2 linked regions of the Myxosarcina sp. GI1 genome follow. The protein of the gene in region 2 interacts with the protein of the main gene of each other region in a pairwise test. Links are inferred from orthologs where the notes say so. Each region holds a gene or a part of one and is shown on either strand. Other genes may lie near its edges. The genes, in order: KV40_RS17080 and ftsZ.

What was found.
Region 1: the proteins of ftsZ (region 2) and KV40_RS17080 interact in binary tests that used the Bacillus subtilis proteins (3 or more experiments, as listed by UniProt). The link is inferred for Myxosarcina sp. GI1 from one-to-one orthologs.

Annotation. Positions count from the first base shown.
Region 1 is NZ_JRFE01000023.1:55,326-70,586, reverse strand. The notes cover bases 5,535-8,512. They hold KV40_RS17080 (cell division protein SepF), read right to left. Parts: upstream 7,323-8,512; coding sequence 6,747-7,322; downstream 5,535-6,746. Other genes in these bases: pipX (transcriptional coactivator PipX), read right to left, coding at 8,373-8,512; KV40_RS17075 (YggS family pyridoxal phosphate-dependent enzyme), read right to left, coding at 7,702-8,364; proC (pyrroline-5-carboxylate reductase), read right to left, coding at 5,928-6,731; KV40_RS17090 (response regulator transcription factor), read right to left, coding at 5,535-5,721. Outside these bases: KV40_RS17120 (bifunctional UDP-sugar hydrolase/5'-nucleotidase), read left to right, coding at 1-28; KV40_RS17115 (hypothetical protein), read left to right, coding at 71-493; KV40_RS17110 (hypothetical protein), read left to right, coding at 541-1,662; KV40_RS17105 (DUF3887 domain-containing protein), read left to right, coding at 1,888-2,526; KV40_RS17100 (IS1634 family transposase), read left to right, coding at 2,607-4,226; more of KV40_RS17090, read right to left, coding at 5,023-5,534; more of pipX, read right to left, coding at 8,513-8,648; KV40_RS17065 (ribonucleoside-diphosphate reductase subunit alpha), read left to right, coding at 9,069-11,399; KV40_RS17060 (ribonucleotide-diphosphate reductase subunit beta), read left to right, coding at 11,479-12,513; KV40_RS17055 (hypothetical protein), read right to left, coding at 12,576-13,946. UniProt on the Bacillus subtilis protein: Cell division protein that is part of the divisome complex and is recruited early to the Z-ring. Probably stimulates Z-ring formation, perhaps through the cross-linking of FtsZ protofilaments. Its function overlaps with FtsA.
Region 2 is NZ_JRFE01000022.1:233,540-248,657, forward strand. What follows is about bases 497-3,331. They hold ftsZ (cell division protein FtsZ), read left to right. Parts: upstream 497-1,203; coding sequence 1,204-2,460; downstream 2,461-3,331. Other genes in these bases: KV40_RS16430 (cell division protein FtsQ/DivIB), read left to right, coding at 497-981; thiD (bifunctional hydroxymethylpyrimidine kinase/phosphomethylpyrimidine kinase), read left to right, coding at 2,457-3,269; scpB (SMC-Scp complex subunit ScpB), read left to right, coding at 3,283-3,331. Outside these bases: carboxyl-terminal processing protease CtpC, read right to left, coding at 1-63; more of KV40_RS16430, read left to right, coding at 217-496; more of scpB, read left to right, coding at 3,332-3,750; KV40_RS16450 (DUF760 domain-containing protein), read left to right, coding at 3,836-4,183; KV40_RS16455 (S-methyl-5'-thioadenosine phosphorylase), read right to left, coding at 4,803-5,675; KV40_RS16460 (hypothetical protein), read right to left, coding at 5,849-6,340; KV40_RS16465 (phycobiliprotein lyase), read left to right, coding at 6,472-6,987; tRNA 2-thiouridine(34) synthase MnmA, read right to left, coding at 7,268-8,320; KV40_RS32225 (SPOR domain-containing protein), read left to right, coding at 8,393-8,890; KV40_RS16480 (MFS transporter), read left to right, coding at 9,198-10,475; cyclic pyranopterin monophosphate synthase MoaC, read left to right, coding at 10,621-11,136; KV40_RS36995 (hypothetical protein), read right to left, coding at 11,120-11,248; KV40_RS16495 (DUF1810 domain-containing protein), read right to left, coding at 11,316-11,771; KV40_RS16500 (hypothetical protein), read right to left, coding at 11,950-12,246; KV40_RS16505 (hypothetical protein), read left to right, coding at 12,273-12,482; KV40_RS16510 (thioredoxin domain-containing protein), read left to right, coding at 12,562-14,604; KV40_RS16515 (Ppx/GppA phosphatase family protein), read right to left, coding at 14,618-15,118. UniProt on the Bacillus subtilis protein: Essential cell division protein that forms a contractile ring structure (Z ring) at the future cell division site. The regulation of the ring assembly controls the timing and the location of cell division.

The sequences.
Region 1 (15,261 bases), on a different replicon or contig from region 2:
TAGGGAAGTTCGCGCTATCAAAATTTAAGTGAGCGGTTGAGATCGCCGTCATTAGTATAAATCTCTAATTATGAAAATTATTTTGGCAAATTTGGCAAGCGAACTCGTCACCCGTATTGATGGTCCTTTGCACTTTCGCTTTTTCCTCCAGCCAATTATGGCAACTTTGTTTGCCTTCCGCGATGGTCGCGCAGATGCCAGGGAAGATCGAGATCCCTACGGTTGGACGATTTTAACTAACCCAGAACATCGCCGCTTTTTACTCAAAGATGGCTGGAAAGGAATTTCCAAAGTTTTTATTCTCGCTTTAGTACTAGACTCGATCTACCAATTTATCGCCTTGCGATCGCTAAATCTGGTGACTGCTCTCATTGTTGCTTGTCTTCTTTCTATAGTCCCTTACGTATTATTACGAGGTCCATTTAACCGAATAATTAGTTTAAAAAGCATAAATAAAGAAGATATTCAGGCAAAAACGTTTGGCAAGAAATAATTTTTTCAGCTTTATATCAGTCAGGTAGCTTAAAGGAGTTTTTAAACGTGGTTAGAGGAGTTCATCCATTTTCTTTAAAATTTTCGGTTGCTTTTATATTGTTAAGCAGTTTATTAGAACCAGCGATCGCTAACGAAGCAGTACAGTCTGAACGGCAAAATCTTATCTCGTTGGAGCAAGATTTAAATTCAGTAACTAGTTTTGCGAAACTACCACAGTTTTTGACAGACACCAAAGAATACACTATTGATGATACTAGTTTTTTAATACTAGAAAAAGATCTACCAAAACAAAACACACCTACAAACACTAATGCCAACGATCTTTTACCTGTTTTTCTAGAAACTAAATCTGACTTCCCTAACGAGACTTTAGTTCAAAGACGATCCCCAGAAGCAATTGCCCAATCAAATTTAGATGCTGATGAGGATAACGATGGTGGAGATACAGACTTGCGATCGCAGTCTCAAAACCCCGTAGCAAATTTGATCAGTTTACCCTTTCAAAATAATACTGACTTTGGTGTGGGGGAATTCGATCGCACTCGGAACACTCTTAATATCCAGCCCGTTATCCCTTCTTCCCTAAATGAAAACCTATTGCTAATTAGTCGTGTAATTCTTCCTATAGTTTATCAACCGCAGTTGTCATCAGGTGGAGATGACGCATTTGGTCTGGGCGATCTCAACCCGACTTTCTTTTTCTCTCCCAAAAATTCCAGTAATATAACCTGGGGCGTAGGTCCATCTTTGATAATCCCTACGGCAACAGATGATGTTTTGGGTACGGGCAAGTGGTCGATAGGACCTAGTGCTGTAGTTGTGGTGACCAAAGATAATCTGGTTTTCGGCGGACTTGTCAACCAAGTTTTCTCTTTTGCAGGCGACTCAGACCGTGAAGATATAAGTCAGTTTTTGCTGCAACCATTCTTTAACTATAATTTGCCCAATGGGTGGTATCTCGTTAGTTCGCCAATTATTACAGCTAATTGGGAAGCCTCATCTGACGATACGTGGACTGTACCTATTGGGGGAGGTTTCGGCAGAGTTTTTGCCATTGGCAAGCAACCAGTTAATGCAACTCTTCAAGGTTATTGGAATGCTGCTAAACCAGATGGAGGTGCTGATTGGACTTTGCGAACTCAATTTCAACTCTTGTTCCCTCAGTAAATAAGTAGCTAGGCAAAATAATCTATTAAACCCTACTACTTGAATTTTCCTTTGTTCCCCGTTCCCTGTTCCCTGTTCCCTGCCAAAACTATTTTCTATTTGATTACGCCCACTTACTTAGCTTTTCGGATAATTTTGTTTTACATATTGCTGCTAGACAAGTCGATACTAAAGCCAGAGCTAATGTGATTGTTAGTAGACAAAAGACGCAAATCATCGATCATTATGAACTATAAAATACAAAGACTACTTTACTTTTCTGTCTGCCTAGTGCTGTTTGGAACGACTGCAAACAGAGCGATTTCAACTCCCCGACAAACAAAGATGGTCGCACAAGTTTCTCAATCTGACAATGCTCAGTCCGACCAGCTAACTGGTGCTAGAGAAGTCACGCAAAACTTTTTTGACTCTCTAATTGCAGGCGAATTCGATGAAGCCAGAGAGTATACAAGCACTAGTTTAAAAGAATACTTGTCTGCAACAGATTTAGAGCGATCTTGGCAACAAGTAGTAAATGACATGGGTGCTTTCGTCAAATACAGAAGAATTCGTCCGACAGAAGTATTTGATACCTATAAAGTTTTGGTAACTGCCAATTTTGAAAATGTTATCTCTGATTTTGTGGTTACTTTGAATGGCGATCGCCAAATTACTGCTGTTGACTTCCTTTGGATTCGCAATATTCAGGACAATGCAGAAGAGTTTGTCGATGCTGTGAGTAATGGTAACTATGGAGTAGCAAGAGGATACTTGGCTGCCGATTTAAAAGAGACTATTTTGCCCGAAACTATCGAGCAACGGTGGATGGAGATTTTAGCAACAACAGGTTCTTTCAACCGACATTCCGCAGAAATAAAAAAATAACTGAATAATTATCGGAAGAATCAAGTCTGGATATCAAATCAAGTTAAATTAAAGAAAAAGTTGATGGTATGTTAAAAATCATGACACCATCAACAGCAGAAGTAAAAGTTAAAGACCTAAATCACTGTGGAATAATCGCAGGAATAATTGATGAAATTGGGCTAGTAGAGGAAATAGACAAAATTATCGCTTCTCATGGCAACCAAAAAGTAACAACAGGGCAAGCAGTGAAAGCCATGATTATCAATGGCTTGGGCATGATTAGCTCTCCATTATATCTGTTCCCAAAATTCTTTGAGGGTAAAGCTACAGAACATTTACTGGGGGAAGGAATATTACCAGAACATCTTAATGACGATTGCCTTGGTAGAGCCTTGGATAAATTGTACCAAGAGGGAGTAACCAAAGTATTTGTAACAGTAGCATTGACCGCAGCCCAGAAGATGGGAGTCAAGCTCAACAGTTTACATCTTGATTCGAGTTCATTTCATGTCGATGGAGAATATCTTGAAACAGAAGAAATAGACCCAGAGCCAGGAAGAATTAGAATCAAATACGGCTATTCGAGAGATCATCGACCAGACTTAAAGCAATTTATTATCGATCTGATGTGCAGTGGAGATGGAGATGTACCTTTGTACCTCAGAGTTGCAGATGGCAATGAAGCAGACAAAAGTGTTTTCCCAAAGCTAATTCAACAATTCAAACGGGAATGGAATCTAGATACATTATTCGTAGCCGATGCGGCTCTTTATAGCGCGGATAACCTTCAGCAAATCCAGTCTTTACAATGGCTTTCACGAGTACCTGCAACAGTTAAAGAAACTACTACTTTACTGACATTGCCCGATGAATTGTTTGACCATAGCACTATAGATGGATACCTGATTGCTGAATGTGGTAGCTATTACGGGAGTGTAAAACAACGTTGGTTAATCGTTGAAAGCAAGAAACGAAAACAATCAGACCTTCATCAATTGTCCAAGCGTCTAACAACAAAGAAAAATCAAGCTCAAACTCAATTAAAGCAATTATGCCGACAAAAATTTGCCTGTCAGCCTGATGCGGAAAAGGCAGTACAAAATCTGAGAAAAAAACTAAGATTTTATCAACTTGATGATGTGAAACTAATTCCACATTTTAGTCACGGCAAATCTGGTAGACCCCCTCAAAATCAACTCCCAACTCAGGTTCATTACCAAATTGATGCTAGTTTGATTCCTAATCTAAATGCTATTGCTCTAGAAGAACGAAAAGCAGGAAGATTTATTCTGGCAACTAATGTCTTGGACAAACATCAGTTGAGCAATGACCAATTGTTGATTGAGTATAAAGCACAACAATCTACTGAGCGAGGTTTTCGATTTCTCAAAGAGCCTTTGTTCTTTACCAGTAGTGTTTTTCTTAAATCCCCAAAACGGATTGCTGCTTTGGCAATAGTTATGGGCTTATCTCTTTTAGTTTATAGTCTGGGTCAACGTGCTTTACGACTAGCTTTGGCAACCGCAGGGCAAACTATTCCTAATCAGTTGGGCAAACCGACTACTTCCCCTACTCTACGTTGGGTTTTTCAATGCTTTATGTCGGTTCATCTTGTTTCCTTCGGTGGAGTCAAACAAATTAGTAATCTTACTAGTGAACGAAGTCACATTCTTCAGTTTTTTAATTCCTATTGTCGTCAATATTATCTGCTCTCTTAAACTTTTCTGCGGAATGTCGGTTTCAAGCAACGTACGAGTACTCAAGTAGCGAACAGTTCTTCTGGTTCTGATGTCGTGCTGGTAGATCTTGAGTTCGAAAGAGAGAGTAGAAGCTTTATGATTATTTTCGATCCGTTAGGAAAAATTGTCGGGGTTGATTTCCCAGAGTCGCAAGAGTAAAGAGTAAATTTCTCCGATCGCAGCTTTCATAGCCAAATCGTGTTCGATATCGTTCAAATCAGGAGAATATTTTGGCAGAAATATTATTTAATGCACCGTCGCTTCGAGTAATTATTTGATGACATTTTTTCGATACACAGCACTTGCTGTGTCCAGAAGCAAAGCTTCTGGGACGAACAAAGTTCGTCGGTGCATTATCCATGATTAATACTGATGGTTTGGTTGACGATGGCAGTAAATATCTACTTAAGAACCCTTCAAACCCTTCGGCATTCAGACTGCCTGTAAAAAACATTGGTACGATTAAATCTTTTTTTCCTTTTCTTCTGGCTGCTACGCAGGCGCATTCGCGCCAAGCCTCGCCGAACAGGGGCTTACGCCCCAAGCAAGCTTCGCTTGCGGGCAGCTTTGCTGCCGTACTTGAGCCGCTAGGCTCTGCTTTTCCCAAACCCCTGTTTTACCTTTATTCTTTAATATATTTCGGCAAAATAAAACTTTAAAAGCTATGAAAACAAATCCAAAATGCTAACGAAAAAAGCTTGTTTCACCAATCTGATTGGCAAAGAAATGCTTTAAAAATTGGCAAAAACAGACTTTAAATAACAAAGAAGGTTAGTTAAGAATCAACTTCAAACTTATAGCCTACACCTCTAACTGTCTGAATATAGCAAGGTTCGGCAAGATCGGTTTCGATTTTTTTGCGAATTTGACCGATATGCACGTCCACTACTCGCTGATCGCCTACATACTCATAATCCCAAACGTTTTGAATTAATTCTTCTCTGCGCCAAACTCGCCCTGGGCGAGTAGCTAGAAAATGCAGTAGATCGAACTCTAAGGCAGTAAGCCCGATAAGACGTTCGTTAATTTTCACTTCGCGACGTACGGGATTGATTTCCAAATCTTTGAAGATAAGGGGCTGTTTTTCGGAAGTTGTAACCGTTCGCTGACGCTTTAAAATTGCTTTGACGCGATATTCTAATTCTAAAAGATCGAAAGGCTTGGTAAGATAATCGTCTGCTCCTTTAAGAAAACCTTCTTTTTTGTCAGCTGCATCAGAACGGCTGGTTAACATCAAAATAAATACGTCGGTACGACTCTGCATTTCTTCACACAAGTTGTATCCTAAAGCATCGGGCAAATTAACATCCAAAATCACCAAATCTGGATTGAATTGCTCGAATATTTTGAGTGCAGTTTCGCCATCTGCGGCAGACTCTAACTGATAGTTTTTCTGATTGAGAAAGCGAAAGATTAAATTGCGAATTGCGGGATCGTCGTCTACTACAAGGATTTTGGCAGAGTCCGTATGCATAATTTCAACTATAAAAACTAAAGATTTAATGAAGCCACAATAATTGGCAACTAAATATTGTATTCAGTCTTTTAGACAATTATCGGCGCATATTTCCAGAATGCCAACAATTTAGATTATATCGATCTACTCTTAGCTAACTATAGACTACGAAAAACCGAAAAAATTAAGATTGATTAAACTATAAAGTGTTTGCCACTTTAAGACTATTCACCTAGTTCTTTGGAGCGATCGCTGGCAGCTTTTACTGCTTCAATCAGTGCCGAGCGAAATCCTACACTTTCTAGCTCTGCTACTCCTGCAATTGTCGTGCCACCAGGGCTAGTTACTCGATCTTTTAATTCGGCAGGATGCATTTGAGATTCCTGAATTAGTTTGGCAGTACCCAAAACCGTTTGAATTGATAATTTCAGGGCGATCGCTCTTGGCAAACCTGCTGCTACTCCTCCATCGGCTAGAGCTTCAATAGCAATTGCGGCAAAAGCAGGACCAGAACCAGATAATCCCGTTACTGCATCCATTTGTGATTCTGGTATTTCTACTACATCACCGACTGCTTCTAACAAGGCTCTGGCTTGCTCGATGTGTGTTCTAGAAGCATGGGTTCCTGGAGCGAGTGCCGAAATTCCCGCTCCGACTAGAGCAGGAGTATTAGGCATCACTCTGATAACTGGTTTTTGAGGAAAAGCAGTTTCTAGTCTACTTAAAGGTATTCCCGCCAGAATAGAAATAATAATATTTTCTTTATGAGGAGCAAGATTGGCGATCGCCAAATCTAAAACCTGTGGCTTGACTGCAAGCAGCAAAATCTCTGAAGCTTTAGCCGCTTCGTGATTAACAGATGTTACTTTTATGCCAAGCTGCTGTAAATGTTCGCGACGCTGTTGTTGGGGTTCGCTAACTAAGATTCGCTCTGCTGGATAAATTTTTTGTGCGACAAGGCGGGACAATATAGCTTCTGCCATTACCCCGCCACCAATAATACCAAGACGGATACTACTAGATGTCATATACGATCGAATTGCTTACTGAGCTACCGCGCTCGCTTCTCCCCAAGCTTCGGGAACGGGCGCAGGGCGGCGAACGTGTGTTTCGGGATTGTGTACGTCGTGAATTACTCCTGTAAGACTGCTAACTTTAACGCAGCTAGGAGTAAACAAGAAAATGCTTTCTCCTACTCGTTCCTGATGGCCATCCATAGCATAAGTACCACCAGCTACAAAGTCTACTGCTCTTTGTGCTTGTTCGGGATTCATCATGTTTAGGTTGAGCACGACGGATTTGCGTTCTCTCAATGCTTGAATTACCTGGGGCATTTCCTCAAAAGATTGAGGTTCGATAACAACTACTTCTGAATTGCTATTGGCTATTCCTGGCATTCCAATTACTTTGTTGTTCATTTTTCCTTCTTTTCCTACAGAAAATTTACGACTACTTTGAGATACTGTTGAGGTGCTGACTTCTGGATGCTCTGATTCTGAATTTGAAAAAACAGAAGTGTTTTCTACTTCATCATCATACGGTGGGTCAATTACTTGGTATTCTGTTCCTTCACCATGGTCTATACCCAAAATATCTTCTAAAATTCCTCGAATACCCATTTTTCAAACTCCTATTAATTTACGACTTCAATGGTGGTTGGTGAAATATCTCTTGACTAATTGTCTAATTCGGAGCGAGATAAAAGTCTATTAAAACAACAAACTGTCAAATATTTGTCATTAATATTACTTACTGCCAACGAATTACACAAGTAAAATTTAAAACGATTAGTTATTACTGTTTGGTTATTTGGCTGAAAACAATAATAGATAACTGCATCGTCCAAACGTAAGATATTAAGTTTTGGCGATTCAATTCTACTTTAGAAAGCTTTATTTGTACAGATTTGTACAAACCTTTTGCGCCAATAATTTTACTTTTTTTAATAATTGCTGATTCTCTGAGATTTTAAGCAACAGCAGCTTAAAAAATTTAAACTTAGTTCGGACGTTCGCCAAAAATCCCCCTTCCCAGACGAATCATTGTCGCTCCTGCCTTTACTGCTAGTAAATAATCATCAGACATTCCCATCGATAGCTCTTGCATTTTTAGAGAACTCCAGTTTTGTTTTTCTATATCTCGGGCAACTTCTCGAACTCCTTGAAAAGCATCTAATGTTTGTTCGGAAGATAAACCCAGAGGCAAAATTGTCATTAAGCCTAATATATGCAAATTTTGACATTCATTTAGACGAGCTAAATCTGCTAACAACTCTGCTATGTGCCAGCCATATTTGTCAGGATCTGGTAACATTTTGACTTGTAGTAGAATTTTGGGCGATCGCGATAACTCCGCTGCCAATCGCTCCAATCTCATTGCTAATGCAAAACTATCTACAGAATGGATCCATTCAAAATTTTCTAAAACTTTTTTAGCTTTGTTTTTCTGAATGTGACCGATAAAGTGCCAGCAAATGTCTGGTAAATCTTGAAGCTGCTGCTGTTTTGCTAATGCTTCCTGTAGGCGATTTTCACCAAAATCACGTACTCCTGCTTGATAAGCCTGGCGCATTCGTTCTACCGACACCTGTTTGGTAATAGCTACTAACTTAACGCGATCGCCAATTTGCTCTTCGATTTGACTAATTTGTCTGGCAATCATTAATAAAATTATTGGAAAGTACGTTGATATATTTCATAAAGCTGCTGGTATTCTTCGGATGAGGTGTTTCTCAGACGACGCAGACGGGTTTCTATTAATAATCGAGCATCAGAACGACTCATTGGTTCAAAAGTAAAGCGGTCTACTTTAATAGTTACTGTAAAAAACAAACGTTGAGCGTACAAAGTGGTGAAAATTTCCTGCTCTTCATCAAGAGCGCAGATTCTATAAAGCAGTCCGAAGGTTGGATGGTTTAAATAGGTTTCGTTCCTCTGAGTGTTCACTTATAAAATATTCTATAGATTTTTTAATAGTTATCGTTGCCATAATAAATTAGAAAAAGCTCCTAAAAGAGCCTCTCTGACAAAGTTACCATAGCTATCGACATTCTTGAGAAGTCTAGAGACAAAGAAATTTAAACTTATTATAAATTTAAATTTTTAGTTATTAAATTTGTTTGCTTTGCCTCAAAATGACTACCTAAGAAAACTTTGGCGCATTTTAGATGAGTTAAACTGGATGCTCTTCAAGCTCATGTATCAAATAATACCTTAATATGTTCACTTTATTTCGGTGCGCTTGCATTATTCAAATAAACCTATATGTAGAGTGATCGGAGCTATTTTTCTATTTAAAAACACTATATATATTGCTTTAGTTAGGTTATATTATAAATCCAGTCCGATCGATTCTTCTTCAGATATATGCAGCCAACTCTCTTTTCTACAGAACGTACATCTATTAAGGATGCTAAACAAACAACTCACAGCAGCACAGACAACGCGCATCTTTCTTCTTCAGAAAAAACTTTATCTTCCAATATTCAGGTTGTGAGACGAGATGGTACTCCAACTTCCTTAAACATTACTAAGATTCGTGCTGTTGCAGAATGGGCGTGTTTGGGAAAAGATGTCAATCCCATTACTTTAGAAGCTGGATTGACAACACGGTTGCGAAACGGTGTCACTACCAGAGAAATTCAAGATAATCTAATCGATTGCGCTCTATCGATGTGTAGTCCCTCAGAACCCGATTGGCGTTATGTGGCAGGAAGACTGCATATTTGGAGTCTGTGGAAAGATACTATTGTCAGTCGGGGTTATGGATATGGTAATTATCCCGCTACGGTTAAATTGCAGGTTAATGCCGATCGCTACGATAAGAAAATTTTAGTTTATTCCGAAGAAGAATTGGCTGTAGCTGGCTCCTGGATTAATCCTGAATGGGATAAAGATTACGATCTGGCAGGGGCGGTTTTGCTGATGAAACGCTATTTGCTCGACGACGAGCTGCCACAAGAAGCCTATTTAACTTGCGCTCTATTACTAGCGTCTGTAGAAAAACCAGAAAACCGACTGAGTGTCGCCAAGCAATTTTATGAAGCGATCGCCTCACGAAAAATTTCTCTGGCAACGCCAATTTTAGCTAACTTGAGAGTACCTAGCGGTTCTCTCAGTAGCTGCTTTATTACGGGCATGGATGACAATTTAGAAAGTATCTTTGCCGAAATTACCAACACCGCTAGAATTTCCAAAAACGGTGGTGGCGTAGGAGTTAACGTTTCTCGTATCCGCGCTACAGGTAGCTGGGTAATGGGTAAAGCCAACGCTTCGGGTGGTGTTATACCCTGGATCAAACTACTCAACGATACGGCGATCGCCGTCAATCAGGGAGGGCGTAGGGCTGGTGCGGTTACGGTTGGCGTAGATGTCTGGCATTTAGACGTACCCGAATTTTTAGAAATGCAGGCAGAAAATGGCGATCGTCGCCGTAAAGCCTACGACATTTTTCCCCAATTAGTAATTGTCGATGAATTTATGCGTCGGGTAGTCGAGCGAGAGCTTTGGACGTTGGTAGATCCTTACGAAGTCAGAATTAAATTAGGTATCGAACTGGCAGAACTTTGGGGCGATGAGTTTGAAGCAGCTTATAAAATAATTGAAGCCGAATTGGGTAATAAGATCGCTCTCTACAAACAGGTTGATGCTCGCGAACTTTTCAAGCACATTATGCGTTCTCAGGTAGAAACGGGAATGCCCTATCTAGCTTTTAAAGATACGATCAATCGTGCTAACCCCAACCAGCATGAGGGGTATATTCCAGGTGTCAATCTATGCTGTGAGAGCTTTAGCAATGTCAAACCAGGGGTAGAGGCACATTGTTGTAATCTAGTATCTCTCAATCTTGCCAACGTCGAAGAAGTAGATATTCCTCATATCTCCACTCTAGCGGTAAGAATTTTAGATAATACCATCGATCTAACTAACCCTCCTTTTTCAGCCAGTAAAACACACAACGATAAATACCGTACAATCGGAGTTGGCTGTATGGGTTTAGCCGACTGGTTGGCAAAACGCCATCTAACTTATACCAGCCTCACAGAAATTAGCGATTTGTTTGAAAACATAGCTCTTGCCTGTACCACAGCTTCAATGGAGTTAGCGCGAGAACGAGGTGCGTATGCTGCCTTTGCTGGTAGCGAGTGGAGTAAGGGTAAATTAATCGGAGCCAAGCCGATAGAATGGTTTTTGACTAATTCCAAACAACCAGAACGTTGGGTAGATTTAGCGGCAAATATTCAAAAATACGGGATTCGTAATTCTCATATTACTGCGATCGCCCCTAATACATCATCTTCTCTGGTTCAAGGATGTACCGCCAGCATCCTGCCAGTTTATAGTAAATTCTTTTATGATAAATGGGCAAAAGGCACCGTTCCCATCGCACCGCCTTTTATTAGCGATCGCTTTTGGTACTATCACGAAAATAAAAGTTTAGATCAAAAAATTGTCGTTAAAGCCGTTGCTACCATGCAGCAGTGGATCGATACGGGAATTTCTATGGAACTGCTATTTAATCTCAACCAGGGAGTTTACTTTCCTGAAGAACCAGAAAGAGCGATTAAAGCTAAGGATATATTCGATACTTTAGTAATGGCTTGGCAAGAAGGTTGTAAAGCTATCTACTATATACGCACCGTTCAAAAAGACGATTTTAAAGAGTCTAATGATGCGTGTGTAGCGTGCGCGAATTAACACCTCGACTACGCTCGGTATTAAAGCTGAGCGTAGTCGAAGCTTTAAAGTAAAACTATGACCGAGGAGTATAAATAATATGTTAGCCAATCCAATTTTTAATCCTAGTGGTGACGATCGCGTAGAAAATCGTTCGATCTGGTTTGGTAATACCACTAACTTAATGCAGTTAAATGATGTGCGTTACTCTTGGGCAATTGGTTTGTACCAACAGATGCGAGAGAACTTTTGGATTCCCCAAAAGTTGGACTTGACCCAAGATGTTACCGACTACTGGAATTTGACCACAGAAGAACGCCGCGCTTATGACGGTATTTTGAGTTATTTAACCTTTTTAGATTCAGTACAAACCTGTAACATTCCCCATCTTAAAAGCTGCATTACCGCACCAGAAATTAGCCTGTGTATGGCGGAACAAATGTCACAGGAAGGAATGCACAATCAAAGCTATCAATATATTATCGAAACCGTCATTCCCAGCGATCGCAGACATTTAGTTTATGATTTTTGGCGTACTGACAAGGTATTAGCAGACCGCTGTGAATTTATCGCTAAAATCTATCAAGAATATGTCGATAATCCTACACCAGAAAATTACTTTGTTTCTTTACTAGCCGACTATTTATTAGAAGGAATATATTTCTACAACGGTTTCATTTTCTTCTACAATTTAGCATCGAGAATGCTAATGCCAGGTAGCGCGGATATTTTTAAAATGATCAACCGCGATGAACTATCTCACGTGCGACTCTACCAGAAGTTGTTGCCTGAAGCGATGCAGCAATTTCCGCATTCAGTCGAACAAATTTACACGATGTTCGATACGGCAGTGCAACATGAATGTCGCTGGACGGATCATATTGTCGGCGATAATATTTTGGGCATTACCACAGCCAGTACCGAACAGTATACTAAGTATCTGGCGAATTTACGCGCCAAAGCGATCGGTTTAGAACCGCTGTACACAGAAGAGAAGTATCAGAAAAGTCCCTACAAACATTTAGAACGTTTTTCCGATACTAAAAAAGCAGGACATACTAAGGCGAATTTCTTTGAAGCAGGCGTGACTAGCTATGTAATGTCATCGGGCGTTAGTGGTTGGGATGAAATTTAGCAAGCCGAAGGCTAAGGCTCGGTTCCCATTCCTACGGAGAAGGCTGAGTCTGACACCTTACTTTAATTATCGATAACAATTTCGAGAAATATCGGGCGATCGCTCACTGCAACTTCTAAAGAGTTTTCGCCTGTAACTTGCTTAATGGCATTTCTTTGCTGTAGGGGATCGTAAAAATTTACTTCCCTGACATCTTCATCAATAAATAGCTGTAAGTTTACGGGTTCTACCGCAATGTCCTGTAGCCGAACGCGATCGTATGAATCGACTTCTTGCCACAGTGCCAGATAAAATCTACCATCTTGTTTTTGCAATAGAGTGTGTCTGACATTGGCTGTATTTCCCGATAGGTTAAAGCCAAGTTTATTGTTTATTGGTTCGGTACTAGTAGTATTGTCTTCGCTGAGTATGGCGATCGCATTACGCAAGGCAATAAAGCTTGGTTTGCGCGAACCATCATTACGCAATAGTCCCCAGTGATTTTTTGTTTCGCTTAAAGACGGGTCTGGATTTTTGTCGATAAGTTCGTAAATATAGGTACGCTCGATGTTTCTGTTGAAATAGTTTAAAAACAGGCGATTGATATACTTTCCTGCTGCTGCTTCAGAAACACCAGTACCAGCCGACTTTTCATCATTATGATTTTTACCTCTGACATAGATTGCATTGTGATAGCCAGTCTCTGTAGCAATAATTGGCTTATCCTCTCCACAAAATTCCAGAGCGTTGTTTAAAGCACCACCCATCGTATCCAATCCTCTAGTTGTCATACCGCGACCAGCAGGATAGCTATGAATATTATTTAGATCGCATTTTAGTTTACCAAGCATAGAGTATGCTTCAGTGATATTTTTGGTAAAAAATGATGGTGCTACTACCTTTATATCTTGAGTCTCTGAGTCTGAATTTATAGTTTCATAGAGCTTATTTTGAAATAACTCTAGACCTTCAGGATAAAATTTGCCTTGATATATTGGTTTACCTTTTCCTGTATTTTGACTACCATCTTGTTCGTTAGGACCTTCTACAGAGATTGCCATATCTCCCAAAGTTTTAAGATTTTTCATTAGGGCATCCAAAGTCATACCAGTCTGTGGTCTAGTAACCACATTGGCTTTAATCCCCATTGCCCCTAGCTCTTTCATGTGCTGAAAGTAAAATTTTTGTCCGCTAAGATCGGTTCTAATATGCTTTATACCTAATTCCTGAAGGCGAGGTTTGATAATTTCATCAAAATTTTGATTGTATGGTAGTCTGGCAAAACCAATATGAGTGGCAACACCAAGCGAGTCGAGATACTCTGCGACTGGTCTGGCTTGTTCTATGTTGGCGGGTTCTACTGGTTTTTCTTCAACTGGTTGGGCGTTTTCTGGGGTTTTACAACTATAGAAAATAACTAGCAAGGGAAGGATAAAAAGATATAACTTACGCATCAGTAGAAAATAATTGATCGATCGCGATCGACTCGTTTTTAAGCAGTGTTTTGTATATTAACTAATAGAAAGGTAAAGACTCGCTTAATATTTGCTTTTACTTCACTTTGCTCTTTTATATTTTGTACTCCTGCTTGTCCAGTCAACCCATCAATTGCACACTGGTAAATTGGTAAATGATTGGTGCGAACCGTTAGTCTGAAATGAGTATTTAATACTCAAGGATAGACTGCTAATTGTTAAGGAATATTACGAAAGTAATAAAAATTAATAATTAGACAACTTAAGGTTCGTGATGGTGAGGTTAATAACCAAGTCCATCCCCCTAGATGCAAGGGTGAAAGCGCATCCCCATCAACTAAAGGTGGTAACTTTAATTGATGAAGCGGGATGTTAAAAGGTGGTAACTCAAAACCTGATTGAGAATCCCATCGAAGCAGCTAACTATGAGTAGGAGACGAACTTTCGTTTGAATCGTCGTAATACCAAACCAGCCAAAACAGGTTGTCAGGCTGGGAACAAAAGTTCACAAGGCTAAAGGATAAGCAGTCGATCTTTGCTTATCAAAAGAGAAACAGATCGATCCTTGTTTCTTGGCATCCAACTAACAGCCTTCGGCGAATAGAAAGACTCTAAAGTTAGAAACCAACGAATCTTAGGAACGGTATAACCCTCTTAAGGCTCTCAGCTTGGTCAAATAAGCTGAGTAGTAACCAGCGCAAGCCTTATCAGGGAAGGATAGAGTCAGAAGCGAATGCTTGGAGTAATGCCCAAGATATGCTGACGGACTCACGGTGAGATGAAAGATAAAGTCTGTAGTAAAAGTAAGGTCATGAACACGGCAAAACCGATGTATGAATAGAATACTATTCCCTGGCATCAGCTAGAGAAGAAAGTATTCAAGCTTCAAAAAAGAATTTATCAAGCTTCTGAACGTGGAGATGTCAAAGTAGTTCGCAGACTTCAAAAACTTCTGATTAGCTCATGGTCGAGCAAAGCAATCGCAGTTAGGAAAGTAACGCAGGATAATCAAGGGAAGAAAACGGCTGGAGTAGATGGTGTTAAATCACTAAAACCCAGAGAAAGAAGGGAATTGGTAGAAAATCTCAAGTTAGGCAATAAATCAAAGCCTACTCGAAGAATTTGGATACCAAAACCAGGAAAAACAGAAAAACGACCCTTGGGCATACCCACCATGAATGACAGGGCTAAACAAGCTCTGGTAAAAATGGCAATCGAGCCAGAATGGGAAGCCAAATTTGAACCTAATTCATACGGATTCAGACCTGGACGCTCATGCCACGACGCAATAGGA
Region 2 (15,118 bases):
CGCTATAGTCGAAAGAGCTACAGCAGTCGTTCCTAAAACGAGTCCGCGTTTGGTATTTATCATAAGTAAAAAAAAATATTTGTCGGTGGCAGACTAGACTAAATCATTCGGTAAACCTTAATTTATCATAGGTAATTTTTTAAAGCAGTGTTGTAAACTCACACTTTACTTACACTTTACCCACACTTCATGCAATTCTTAGTTAATTTATAGTCTATGGTAAAATCTTTATCTTCCAAACTAGAACATCTCAGGCGAAAACAGCAACGAGAGCGTAGGCGATCGCTTTGGCGAGCAATAGTTACGATTGGTGGCGCGATCGCTATAACTGGGGTCGGTACATCTTCCTATTGGCAAATAAAAGGAGATACTCAAGTTCAAATCGAAGGAGAAAATTTGGTTTCAGAAGCTGCTATTCATGCGCTCTTAGATTTAAAATATCCTCAGTTTTTAGGAGCTACGCCAAGTCAGAAACTCGCCCAAAAATTAGAATCTATTCCTGCTATTGCTACCGTGAGAGTCAGCAAACAAACTATTCCCCCAAAGCTAACGATTTTTATTCGGGAAAGAGTTCCCGTAGCTTTAGCTTTATCGGCAGGAAAAGTCGGGTTTTTAGATGCTGAAGGAACTTGGATTCCTTCCTATTTATATAAAGATTTAAAGACAAATTTTTCACTTCCCCAACTAAAAGTCATTAATTTTCCCTTGCAGAGTCGGGCTTCCTGGACGGAACTCTATCGTTTGATCTCAGCCTATTCTGCCGTTGAAATTACCGAAGTTCGTTGGGATGAATCCGAGGGTTTATTCTTAAAAACCGAGTTAGGAATGGTGTATTTAGGTTCGGACATGTCTCAACTTGAAGATCGCTTTAAGGTTATGGTGCGTCTAAAAAATTTGCCAGAACGCTTTGATTCTAGCAAAATTGCTTTTATCGATTTAAGCAATCCCCAACAAAATTTGATTCAAAAGTACCGTAATTAACAAAAATCGTAAAAAATCTGTATTTTTACGTATTGATATTTCAGTATTTACTCTTAAAATAAGCAAAAGTAGTAACTGAAGTTTAGAATTAATTGCTTAATAGTTATAAAAACTTAAATATTTCCAGCTAATTAACTATATTAGATAATAATTAAGCTAAGAAAAAATCGAAAATCAATTTTGTATAGAAGAAAACATTAAGGAGAATCTCTTTATACGCCCATGACAGCCAACCACAGAGTTTTTCAGCTTCACAATAATCAAGTTAACTACAGCTCCGAGTCAACTTCAGCTAAAGCAAGTAGCTATGCTAGCAATGGAATCGGAATTCCTTTTCACGCAGGTGGTAATTCTCAAATTCCCAAAGAAGAAATGAGAGGTAATAAAATTGTGCCGAGCAACGTCGCTAAAATCAAAGTGATTGGAGTTGGTGGTGGTGGTTGTAATGCCGTAAATCGCATGATCGAAGGTCAGATAGCGGGAATTGAATTTTGGGCGGTAAATACGGATGCCCAGGCACTCAACCACGCACAGGCACCGCAAAAACTACAGATAGGACAAAAAATTACTAGAGGGTTGGGTGCGGGTGGTAATCCAGCAATTGGTCAAAAAGCAGCAGAGGAATCGCGAGATGAAATTGCTCATGCCTTAGAAAATACAGATTTAGTTTTTATTACCGCAGGTATGGGTGGCGGTACGGGAACAGGTGCGGCTCCCATTGCAGCAGAAGTTGCCAAAGAAATGGGCTGTTTGACTGTGGGTGTAGTAACTCGTCCTTTTACTTTTGAAGGTAGAAGGCGCAATAGCCAAGCAGTTAAAGGAATAGAGGCTTTGGCTAGTCGTGTAGATACTTTAATTACAATTCCCAATAACCAGTTGCTCTCGGTGATTTCTCCCGAAACTCCAGTACAACAGGCATTTGCTTATGCAGACGATATTTTACGCCAGGGCGTACAGGGGATTTCTGACATTATTACCATTCCAGGTCTGATCAACGTTGACTTTGCCGATGTTAGAGCAATTATGGCGGATGCGGGTTCGGCTTTGATGGGCATAGGAACTGGTTCGGGTAAATCTCGTGCAAGAGAGGCTGCTGTAGCTGCGGTTTCTTCACCCTTACTCGAAACTCCAATTGATGGTGCTAAAGGTGTCGTGCTAAATATTACTGGTGGTAAAGATCTAACTCTTCATGAGGTCAATGCCGCAGCAGAAAGCATCTATGAAGTAGTGGATGAAGAAGCTGAGATCATTTTTGGCGCGGTTATCGACGAAACTATGGATAGCGAGGTGCGGATCACGGTCATTGCTACTGGTTTTGAAGGCGATAAAAGTGAGGAAGTTATGGAACCAGAACGGCAAGAACCCAGCATTTTTACTTCCATGCCTCAGTCAGAAAGAACCCGAACTCCCGAACCAGTTAGCGATCGCAGTAGAATTGAAATTCCCGACTTCTTACAAAGAAGACGCTTTACCAAATGATAACTAATGTAGCTCTAACTATTGCTGGTTCTGACAGTGGTGGTGGTGCGGGAATTCAGGCGGATTTAAAAACTTTTGCCTTTCACTGCGTTCATGGAGCTAGTGTTTTGACTTGCGTAACTGCACAAAATACTACAGGAGTTGCAGCAGTCGAGGCGATCGCGCCATCAATGGTTAAAGCTCAAATTGAAGCAGTAACTCAAGATCTTAAAGTCGATGCGCTCAAGACAGGAATGCTCTTGAATCGAGAAATTATTGAGACGGTAGCAGAGCAATTACAAAAGCTAAATCTGAGTCAGTTAGTTGTCGATCCCGTAATGGTATCTCGTACGGGATCGCGTTTGCTTGACGAAGCTGCCGTCACTAGTATGCAACAGTACTTGTTACCACAAGCGGCAATCGTTACACCCAATCTTTATGAAGCTCAAATTTTGAGCGGTAGGGAAATTAATAATCTAGAAGATCTCAAACAAGCGGCGATCGCCATTTACGAGGAATTAGCAGGAGCAGTAATTTTAGCTAAAGGGGGTAGTCTATCGGGAAAGTTTCGGGGCAGCGATGTTTGGTTTGATGGTAATAAGCTCGAAGTATTAAAAGTAACGCCAGTTAACACGAATAATACTCACGGTACGGGCTGTACTCTCTCAGCCGCAATCTGCGCCAATTTAGCCTTAGGTAAAGATTTATGGTCGAGCGCGATCGCAGCCAAACAATATGTAACCAAAGCTCTTGAATATGCTTTAGATATTGGTGCGGGTCACGGTCCAGTAGGACATTTTTTTCCGTTACTAAATAACCGATCATTTTGAGTAGGAGCGATCTTTGAAGCTAGCAAATAAAATAGAAGCAATTTTTTATATTAAGGGCAAGCCTCTTAACTTGGCGGAAATTGTTGGCTATCTAGATTGTGACTTTGAGGCAGCTGAAGATGCTTTAATTGAGTTGATGAACGATTATGCCCATCGCGACACGGCATTAGAAATTGTAGAAACTTCCGCAGGATATAGTTTACAGCTTAAGCCTGCTTATGCCAACCTGTTACAGGAGTTAGTCCCTGCCGAACTAGGCAAAGGAGCATTGCGAACCCTGGCGGCAGTAGCTTTAAAAAACCCCATACTGCAAACCGAATTAATTGAGTTACGCGGTAGCAGTGCTTATCAGCAAGTAGCAGAATTAGTACAGTTGGGGTTTATTCGCAAACGAGAACAAGCCGATGGACGCTCTTATTGGCTAGAGGTGACTGATAAATTTCATCAATACTTTGAAATCAACGATTTGACTGCCCTTTGAGAGGTTATCCGAAAATTTATTACTAGCGGATATGGACAAATTTATGTCAAAGTAGTAGAGAATTACATCCAACTTTGGGTAACGAATGATATTTAATTTTGATTTTTCAGATTCCGAACAGCAAGAAAAAAACTACAATACTCTGATGCAGTATTTGCGCCAGCAGCAACCAGAAGTGTTAGCGCAAATTGCTCAGTCCGCTAGTCCTGAAGTCAAACAAATTATTTCTCAAAATGTCCAAGGTCTGGTAGGAATGTTGCCTACGGGGGATTTCAATATTAAAATTACTACCGATCGCGAAAATTTAGCTCATCTTTTAGCTTCAGCGATGATGACTGGCTATTTTTTATGCCAGATGGAAAAGCGCATGGATTTAGAAGAAAGTATTGCCGAGTCTAATTCTCTTTCGGATAAATCATCGGATATTGAGTGAGAGAGATAAATCAATAACAATAAAACTTTGAGAAAATCTCAATTTAATTATTTGCAGCGAACACCTGTCAGCAACTAGCTCGTGCGTAGCTACAAAAAAATAGCAAGACTAATTGTATAACTTGCTACTTGACTAGTATGTCTAAAAAATTTACCGAATTGGATTTTCCAGCTAAATATATAGCAGTGGACAGAAGAATTAGGACATCTCAAGCTACTGAAAGCTTTATAAATTAAATATTTTAATTTTTGACTTTTGACTTTTACTATAACTGTCCGATTTCTTGAAATAATCCAAACTAAAACTGCTCACGCCTTTGACATTACTTTACACTGCAAATTTAACCGCCTTTGGAAAAAGTTAGCATGATTAGAATTGACAATAGCATTCCAGGACTTAGTAATAGAACGAGAGTTAATAGTTCGCTAGAAGTCATTAAGTTAAAAAAATTTGTCGAGATTGATTTAGTATTTTTAGGCTAACTCTTTATGAGCAAGATGGTATCGAACTAAATATTTTGTTAATAAATCTACTATAGCAATTCTCAATTTCGGTGGATATGTCTCTAGGTACTAATTCGCTGAAGCACCGTTAATAAGCAAACGTAATTTGGTTCGAGCTATAAATATTTTTGTATTAATAGAGACAGTTTTTCTTTAGTCATAGCAGGGATTTTATCGGGCGGAGTTAGAATGGCGTATTTTAAAGCCAAATGTGCCTCAGATTCAGGGGGATTGGTACTAATCCTATTAACGGTTTCTCGAATGACTCGTTGAGCATTGACGGCGTTGCGTTGGAGGTTCTCGATTATCATTTCTACAGTTACGCTGCCGTGGTCGGGATGCCAGCAGTCATAGTCGGTAACTAAAGCCAAAGTGGCATAGGCAATTTCTGCTTCTCTAGCTAATTTAGCTTCAGTTAAGTTAGTCATACCCACTACCGTTGCTCCCCAACTGCGATATAAATTTGATTCGGCTTTAGTAGAAAATGCAGGTCCTTCCATACATACATAAGTACCACCGCGATGCAGGGTAACTTCAGATAAATCTAAAGAATCGATCGCCTCAGCAAGAACCTTAGCTAGATTGGGACAGACAGGATCGCCAAAAGCAATATGAGCGATTAACCCTTCCCCAAAAAAGGTGGCGAGGCGATTTTTGGTGCGATCGATAAACTGATCGGGAACTACCAAATCTAAAGGTTTGACAGATTCTTTAAGTGAACCTACTGCCGAAGCGGAAATAATGTATTCTACTCCCAACTGTTTTAAAGCATGAATATTAGCGCGAAACGGCAGTTCTGAAGGTAACAAATGATGATTGCGTCCGTGACGTGGCAAAAAGGCGACGGTAGTATTATCTAATTGACCGACGATTAAAGCATCAGAAGGTTCGCCAAAAGGCGTTTGTAGCTCGATCTCTTTGAGATTTTGCAGCGCGTCCATTTTGTACAAACCGCTACCGCCAATAATGCCAATTCTTGCTTCTACCATATCTGTCTTATTTACCAATTATTTTAAGGATTTAAAGCCTATAACATGTTAAAGGGAAGATCGCTATAACTTTCTTTAACCTTTAACCTTTCCCTTACATCCTTCGCTTGTTTGCCGTCCATTGATGACGATGAGGATTTAACCCTATGAGCCGCAATTATTCTAACGGAAAATTAATCGGCTTCGGAAATTAAAATTAAAGGTACCAGTTCTTCGGCTGGTGAAATAGTTACGCTACTCAAAATGCGATCGCCAATAGCACGGGTAATTATTTGATTGAGGCGGCGAACTTCAGGACAGGAATTGTACCGATAATAAATTTCAAAAATTCGCTGCTGCTTGATTAATCTCGGATTTTTCTTGTCGGGTACCTCCTTACGTTTTTTGCGAAGATAAATATCGGGTTTTTCGCTTCTGTCTTTGATATCTGGTAGGGTGTCTTCTCGCTCGTGCCACCAATAGCCTTTATAAACTATGCTTTTAGAACTTTGATAGAGTTTTAGACTCGCTAATGAAGGAATATATAAAGAATAAAAATCTCCCTCTTTAACTACTTGAAAACATCCCCAATCTTTTTCTTGTCGATTGAGTAATTTGGCGATCGCATCTTCTAGTAAAACTAATTTGCTTATTGTCCGCTCGGTTGTTAGTGCTTCAATCGTCATTATTTAAATCGCTAAAATTATTGCTATAGCTTGCCAAAAATTACTAACTATGCAGTGCAAAATAGGGCAGATATTATGAAAAAATCTCTATAATTCTATAAAATTTTTAGTAGAGAAACAGTTTATTTTTGATGGATATAAAAGAATTTTTAGATTTGAACGCTGGTAAATGGTTTAGTCAGCGCACCAATTATTTGACTGGCGATAAAGCTCAAAGCGGTAAAGCCGATTTGACAGTGGAGCTTTTAGCCTCAGATAATTCTACAATAGTTAACCTTTGTCAAAACGAACGAATCGATCCCCAACATAGCTTGGGTGGTCTATCTACTAGCTGGGATAGCTCGGTAGATTGGGGAAAACCCAAACAGATTGGTTCGGTAGTCATGGTATTTATTGCCGATGACAGTAGCGATCGCACTGGTAAAGTATTGCGTCAGGAAAACGGTAAGGCTCAGGGCAGCTATACTCTAGGAGACGATGGAGCTTTGACTGTAGTTGTGGAAACCGACAGCATTATTGCTGAAGAACGTCAGTGGTTTGCTAGCGATAATTTAAGACTGAGAACTACAGTAGTAACAGATAAAGTAACTAAAGCGATCGTTCAGACTTCTTTTTATTCAGAGATTCGTAAAGCACCTGCTAAGTAAGTAGATTGCTAGAGAAGTAATTATGATGGCGAATACACCAGCAGTTCTAGAAATCTTGCCTTTGCAACTCAAGGCGTTGCAAAATAAATAGACGATCGATTAAAAAACAGGCAAAGTCCAGTGTTTAAGATAATAGGTGAGAAGTCGAATTGAGGCTTCAAGCATCTCAACTGATTTTGAGTAACAGAATGTTTTACGATGCAAACGAGCAATCGGCATTACGAGGTATTTTTCTTCATCATAATTACTATCATACTTTATCTGTGCAACGCCCGTTTTTTTATGGTCGCTTAATAATTCCGCCACCAAGTAAGACTTCGCCGTCATACCAAACTGCTGCTTGACCTGGGGTAATACCAAATTGGGGTTCGTCAAATACCAGGCGAAAATTATCGTCTTCTAGAGGAATTATGTTTACTGGTACTGGTTTGGCGCGATAGCGAATCTGTACTTCAGCGCGAATTGGTGTGCTAGGCTCAGCTATTGAAACCCAGTTAACTCGCGACACCGTGCATTCTATATTACCGCCAGAGGTGCGATCGCCGACAATCACGCGATTCATTACAGGGTCGAGTTTGACGACATATAACGGTTCGGCAGCAGCAATACCCAAACCTTTTCTCTGTCCGATAGTGTAATGGTGAATGCCTTGATGTTTGCCTAGCACTTTACCTTCTAGATCGACTATATCTCCTTCTTTTCGCTCGATGTAGCGGTCTAAAAATGTCCGCATTGAACCGTGAGCCTCAATTAAACACAAATCTTGGCTTTCAGGTTTATCGGCAGTTGTCAGAGCAAATTCACTAGCAGTTTTTCTAGTTTCTTCTTTGGTGCGATCGCCCAAGGGAAAGACCGAACCTGCTAGCAACTCCTGAGTTAAATCGTAGAGAAAGTAAGTTTGGTCTTTGTTACGGTCTACGGCTCTCAATAACTGGTATCTTTCTGTAGTTTTGTCGTAGTTAATTCGAGCGTAATGACCAGTCGCGATCTTATTAGCACCAAGCTTTTCTCTAGCATACTCAAGCATCGGTGCAAACTTAACCGTTCGGTTGCATTGCGAACAAGGTAAAGGTGTAACTCCCGCTTCATAACCAGCTACTAAATAATCGACAATATTAGCTTGGAATACCTCCCGACTATCAACAACGTGATGGGGAATATTTAATTCTTCGCAAATACGGGCTGCATCTACCATGCCTTCAGAACAGCACTGCCCTTTACCCTTCATTAACCAGAGGGTAAGACCGATTACTTCGTAACCTTGATGGTGGAGGGTGGCAGCGGCAACAGAACTATCAACGCCACCAGATAAGCCGACAACGACCTTGTTCATGGAACTTTACAATTTTGTTAACTTCAATAATTATTAAGGGTATTTTTAAAATAGTAGGCTCGTCTTTTTATTATGACAAATAAGTTAAATTCTCAGGCTGCTAATTATCTATCGTTAGTAATTTCATCAACGATGATGCGAACGCTACTCGGCATGGGATTATTAATTATAGCTACTGCTGTCCCTACAAAGGCACAGAGCGATAAGTTTATTACCGAACTTTTACCACCACCTCCTCCTGTAGCCTCTCCCAATCGAGTTGCCGAACCTCAATACAAACCAATAGTACCAGTAGATCTCGATCCTCCTACCTACACTAGTAAAGAACCACCGCGAGAATATACTTTTAGTGCGCCACCACCAGAAGACGATCGAGATTACCGAGTAGAAGTATTTGGTAACGAACGAGAATTATTAGATCGAGTTAGAGCGATCGAACCCAAAGCTTTTCAAAAAGGCAATGTAATTCAGGTGGGAATTTTTAGTCGTCAGGATAACGCTGAAGATTTAGTTCGTAAGCTTGCTGTAGAGGGGTTTTGGGCGAGAATTATTATTAGCGAAAGCTATTAATTGAGTTTCGACCATGACTGACAATACGATTATTTGAAATAAATTGCTTAAGTTCCTTAATAGTTAACTTTTTAAAATCAGTCGTTATAAAACCTTCAACTTCCAATTGCTAGATAATTTAAATAAAGATTCGGTTATGTCTCAAGTTTTAAGTAGTCAAGATTGCTAAAGTCTTTTCAGCTTTTATATATCTGTATATCAAAAGTCGGAAAGCGGTTTTTGTTAAGAAACGTTAAGATAAGTTATAGTCGGGGGATAACATTTACTAAATTGCCCTCATCGTTGGCAATATTGACTTAAAAAATTTGTGAGAGCCTGGAACGTTTTAGAAGCAAATACCAAACGCAACTTAGCCATTCTATTTTTTACTGGTCTGTTGTTTTGGATTAGCATTACTTTATTATTACCAACTTTACCCGCTTACGTACAGGATGTGGGAGGAACTACGCAACAAGTTGGTTTGGTAATGGGTAGTTTTGCCATTGGGTTATTGTGTTCTCGTACCTGGTTGGGTAGAGTTGCCGATCGCCGCAGTCGTAAAATAGTCATTTTAATTGGACTTACCGTTGCTGCGATCGCGCCAATTTGTTACTCTATTGTGCAGTCAATTGGGGGGTTAGCAGCAATTCGCGCTTTTCATGGAATTAGCATCGCCTCATTCACCATTGGCTACAGTGCTTTAGTAGTAGATTTTGCACCTCGCCAACAACGAGGAGAGTTAATTGGCTACATGAACTTAGCAGTACCTACGGGAATGTCTATCGGTCCTGCGTTGGGAGGATTTTTACAGGCATACAGTGCCAGATGGCAGTGGGATTTTTTAGCTGAAGGCACTGGTTACGAGGTTATTTTTTGGACTTCTTCGCTGTGTGGAATTACAGGCTTTGTTTTAGCCAGTCGCCTACAAGAGGCAGCTGGAAATAAAGAAATATTAGAAAAAGAACCAATTAATTCTAGCGATCGCAACTTTTGGGAGCTTTCACAAAATCCCGCCTTAGTAATTCCCGCTACGATTTTACTTTTGGTCGGTTTGGTTTTTGGCACTATGGTGGCTTTTTTGCCTTTATTCGTGCGCGAGTTAGATATTGCTTTTAATGTTGGCTTATTTTACACGACGGTAGCAATTGCCTCGTTTTCGGTGCGTTTATTTGCTGGCAAGGCAAGCGATCGTTACGGACGGGGTTTATTTATTAGCGGTAGCCTTATCTGCTACATTATTTCTATGACTTTACTGGCTAATGCCGAAACTGCCCCCACTTTGTTGCTAGCAGCATTAGCAGAAGGAGCGGGAGCGGGTATTTTAATTCCTCTAACTTTGGCACTGATTTCCGACCGCTCTTATGCCAACGAACGAGGTAAAGTTTTTGCCCTTTGCATGAGTGGTTTCGATCTGGGAATTGCTTTAGCAGGTCCCGTATTAGGAGCTTTAGCTTTTAGTTTGGGCTATCGCGGTTTATTCTCCCTGGCGGCTTGTTTGGCACTAACCGCACTGGTTATTTTTGTTACCCAGTCTAGTAAAAATATCCGTCAGTCTTTTAATTTTGCCTTGGGTAAGGTGCGCGATGCTTACGCGATCGATTGTTAATACGGGCGAGAAGGGATTTGAACCCCTGACTCCATGGTTCGTAGCCATGTGCTCTAATCCACTGAGCTACACGCCCCTAGTTAAGTTAATTGGTTTCATCCAATTTACTCAACGATTTATGATGTTAGCACGACAACATTGTTTTATGCAAGATAATGATAATTTTAATTCTCTATCTCATCTCAATGAGACAGGAGAAGCACAAATGGTAGATGTTTCTGCCAAACAGCCGACACGTCGTCAAGCAATAGCCGCAGGCAGAATTAGGATGTCTGAGTCTACTTTAGAAGCGATCGAAGCAGGAAACGCGCCAAAAGGCGATGTCATTGGTACGGCAAAGCTAGCAGGAATTATGGCAGCCAAACAAACGGCAAATCTGATTCCCCTATGCCATCCTTTGCCCTTAAGCAAAATCGAAGTAAAAATAACTTGCGATCGCAATTTACCAGGCTATCAAATTCGCGCTTCGGTAATAACTAAAGCCGAAACGGGAGTAGAGATGGAAGCTTTAACTGCCGTATCTGTTGCCGCTTTAACTCTATACGACATGGCAAAAGCTTTAGAAAAATCGATGCAGATTGAAAATATATGTTTGCTCGGTAAAACTGGCGGTAAATCTGGAGATTATTTTGTTGAAGGGATGACTACATCAGATCTGTAGGCAATTCTTTATAACTGGGAATTTTCTTGGAAGTAAATAACTGTCCGTGAATTGGTTTGTAATGGAGATCGCCTCGTCCAGTAGTGTCTGTATCGATCGCTAAACTCGGCATACTGTCGGGATAAGTAAACGAAATTGCATTCCGATTGAAAGTTCGTATGGCTATAACTGCGAGGGTTCTATTCGAGTTTTTCTAATAATTGAAGTGTTTTATCATCTCGATTGCCTTGAAAATATTTATCTAAAACGCGATCGAATACCGAATCTGATGCGACAGAAGAAAACAATGTCATAGACGATTTGAGTTTGAGATTGTCTGGGTAGCCAAAAATTTCTGAAACCGATCGCCCTTGAACGGCAATCACTACTTTGGCACATTCTCTCAATCTCGAACCAAGAACGGGATGATTTATATATGCCAACGCCTCTTCTCGGCTTTTGATGGCGTAATATTTAGAAGTTTGACTCTGTCCTAATCCTGCAAACTGCGGAAATATATACCATATCCAATGGGATTTTTTATTGCCATTGTTTAACTCTGCTAGAGCGCGATGATAAACTTCTTCTTGTGCGCTAATAAAGCGATTTAAATTAAAAGGATCGTCAGGATTGGTGTTATTGGTTACTTTTATCATATTTGTTTGCTCCATCTATACCAGCGATGGTAATAGTCGATTGCTACTCGATTTTTGTGACTTTTAAATGTTGACTACAGATCGATAAATTTTCCTCGGTTCCCTGCTCCTTTGCAGTTTATCTGTATCTTTATTTTATGGAATTGTATAACCTGCTTGCGTTTCAACACTATTGAAACTAGTAAAAAGGAATTATAGTTTTAAAAAATTTTCTAATTTGCAATAAAAAAATTAGTTCTTCAATATCGGAATTCAACTCTTGAGGATATGCTCTTTCAGCCAGTTTAGCTTCTAGTTCTGCGTATTCTGCCGCACTTAATGGTTTGCTGTCTATAGGCGATCGCGCTTCTAAAATTATCTCAGTGCGGAGGATTTCTTCGGGAATATCGTCTGGCGGTGGTAATGCCCAAGCCGATTTTGCGGCGAAGTTCGCTACTATACTTATAGTCAAAGCCAACACTGAAAGTTGTTTCATTTTGCTAGGGGAGGTGCGATCTTACTTTGTCAATCGAAAAACGCCTGGAAGTATTCAGCAAGTTACCTCTAAGAGCGCAGTTAGCTACTATCGCTTCATCTAAAGCTAATGTCGTGCTATCTAAGAATTCAGAATACATTGCTGCTCTAGAACGCATTCACCAGAAATCTCTAGCAACAGCTACACCTGAAGCTCTAGAAGCATATCACAAAGCCAAAGAAATTCTTAACAGTTAACAGTCAGTTAGAACAGCTTCGATTGTATATAGACTGCTGCAATCGCTATGCAACTTCAAACTATTAACCACTAACTATCATGCCCAATCAGCTAGCAAATACTCAAAGTCTGTATTTACGCAAACACGCCGACAATCCGATCGATTGGTGGTATTGGTGTGACGAAGCTTTAGAATTAGCCAAACAAAACAATAAGCCAATTTTTTTGTCTATAGGCTACTCAAGCTGTCACTGGTGTACGGTAATGGAAGGCGAGGCATTTTCCGATGAGGCGATCGCCAGCTATCTCAACACCAACTTTCTGCCGATCAAAGTAGACCGTGAAGAAAGACCAGACATCGACAGCATTTATATGCAGGCGCTACAGATGATGATCGGACAAGGAGGATGGCCTCTCAATATTTTTCTCACGCCAGATAAACTAATTCCTTTTTACGGCGGAACTTACTTTCCCGTCGAACCTAAATACGGTCGCCCTGGTTTTTTAGAAATTCTTCAGGCAGTTCGCCGTTTTTACGACAAAGAAACAGAAAAGCTGGAAAATTTGACCGAAGAAATTTTTAAAAATCTTCAGCAGTCAACCAACTTGCCTACAGGTAAAGCTAATATTCTTAGCGAAGAATTGTTAAATCGCGGCATGGAAACTAATACGGCCGTACTTAGTCCCAACGATTTTGGTCGTCCTAGCTTTCCAATGATTCCCTATGCAGCTTTGGCTTTACAAAATAGCCAGCAAGAAAGCTCTGAATATAATGCCACCGAACTAGCGCGACAAAGAGGACTAGATTTGGTGCTGGGAGGAATTTTCGACCATGTAGGAGGGGGGTTTCATCGCTACACTGTTGATTCTACCTGGACTGTGCCTCACTTTGAAAAAATGCTTTATGATAATGGGCAGATTTTAGAATATCTGGCTAACTTATGGAGTAGTGGGTTTCAAAAACCTGCAATCGAACGAGCGATCGCGCTAACGGTAGAATGGTTAAAACGCGAGATGACTTCGGCTCAAGGGGGACTATATGCCGCTCAAGATGCCGATAATTTTACTACTCCCCAAGCCGCAGAACCAGAAGAAGGCGAGTTTTACGTCTGGAGTTACCAAGAGTTAACCGACTTGCTGTCTTCAGAAGAACTAAGCCAGCTACAGGCAGAATTTACCGTTACTCCCGAAGGAAATTTTGAGGGTAAAAATGTACTTCAGCGTTTGGGAATAGAACAATTATCCGAGACTTTGAATAGTGCCTTAGCAAAACTATTTGCAGTTCGTTATGGTAAGGCAGCCTCTGAGATCGATAGTTTTCCTCCTGCAAAAAACAATCGGGAAGCTAAAAGCAAAGACTGGTTAGGACGCATTCCACCAGTTACCGATACTAAAACCATCGTTGCCTGGAATAGCTTGGTCATTTCAGGATTAGCCAGAGCTTATAGTGTATTTAAAGAACAATCTTATTTAGATTTGGCGATCGCAGTAGTTGAGTTTATTTTAGATAATCAGTGGCAAAGTGGACGCTTACACCGTCTTAACTACGATGACAGAGTGAGTGTGTTAGCACAATCAGAAGATTACGCTTTATTAATCAAAGCTCTACTAGATTTACAGATGGCTTGTCCGCAAGATGCTCGATGGTTAGAAAAAGCGATCGCGCTTCAGCAAGAGTTCGATCGCTTTTTCTGGAGCGAAGAGGGTGGCTACTATAACAATGCTGCCGATGGTGGTAAAGAATTACTAATACGCGAGCGCAGCTATATGGACAATGCTACTCCTGCTGCTAACGGTACGGCAGTTGCTAATCTGGTGCGTTTGGGTTTATTAACCGAAGATACTGACTATCTAGAACGTGCCGAAACCGCCTTGAAAGCTTTCAGCACTATTATGGAGCGATCGCCCCAAGCCTGTCCTAGTTTGTTTGTTGCCTTAGATTGGTTGCTTAACGGCACTTTGGTTAAAACTACTGCCGAACAATTAGCTAAGTTAATTCCTAACTATTTTCCCACTACCGCTTTTCGTTTGGAACCTAATTTACCTCAAGGTGCAGTAGGTTTAGTCTGCCGCGGTTTATCCTGTCTGGAGCCAGCAACAAGCGAACGACAATTATTAAAGCAGTTAACAATGAACAGTTAACAATGAACAGTGTTTACCGAGCCGTTGATAATTGCTCATTGCTCATTAAGCTTTTTTTGATTTCAACCTCTCGTTTCATCGCCTGTGCCAATACCTCAGAGCTTCGTTGTGCTGCCCAAATCTCTACCTCAAGATTGTCTGCGCCAGAAACTGCAATCTCTAGTTTTTCTTCCGACACCTGGCAATAAATTTGTTTGACACGTTGATTCTTGGTTTTGTTTAAAGCAACAGCAACTCTTAAAATTCCCGAAAGTTTTTTAATTAAATGACGATGATGTTTGGAGAGTTTTTTAAACTTCTTATGTTTCTTGCTTGGTTTGGCTTTAGTGTGATAGCGAGTCAAATGCCTGATTAACAATATTTCTTCATCGGTAAACCCTCTCGGATTGGTTCGTCTAATAATATAGCGCGAGTTTTTATGATGTTTGCGGAAAGAAATAAACTGTCCGATGTCATGGAGTAAAGCAGCAAACTCCAAAATTTCTCGTTCGTAATCTCCGTATTGGTGCAGTTT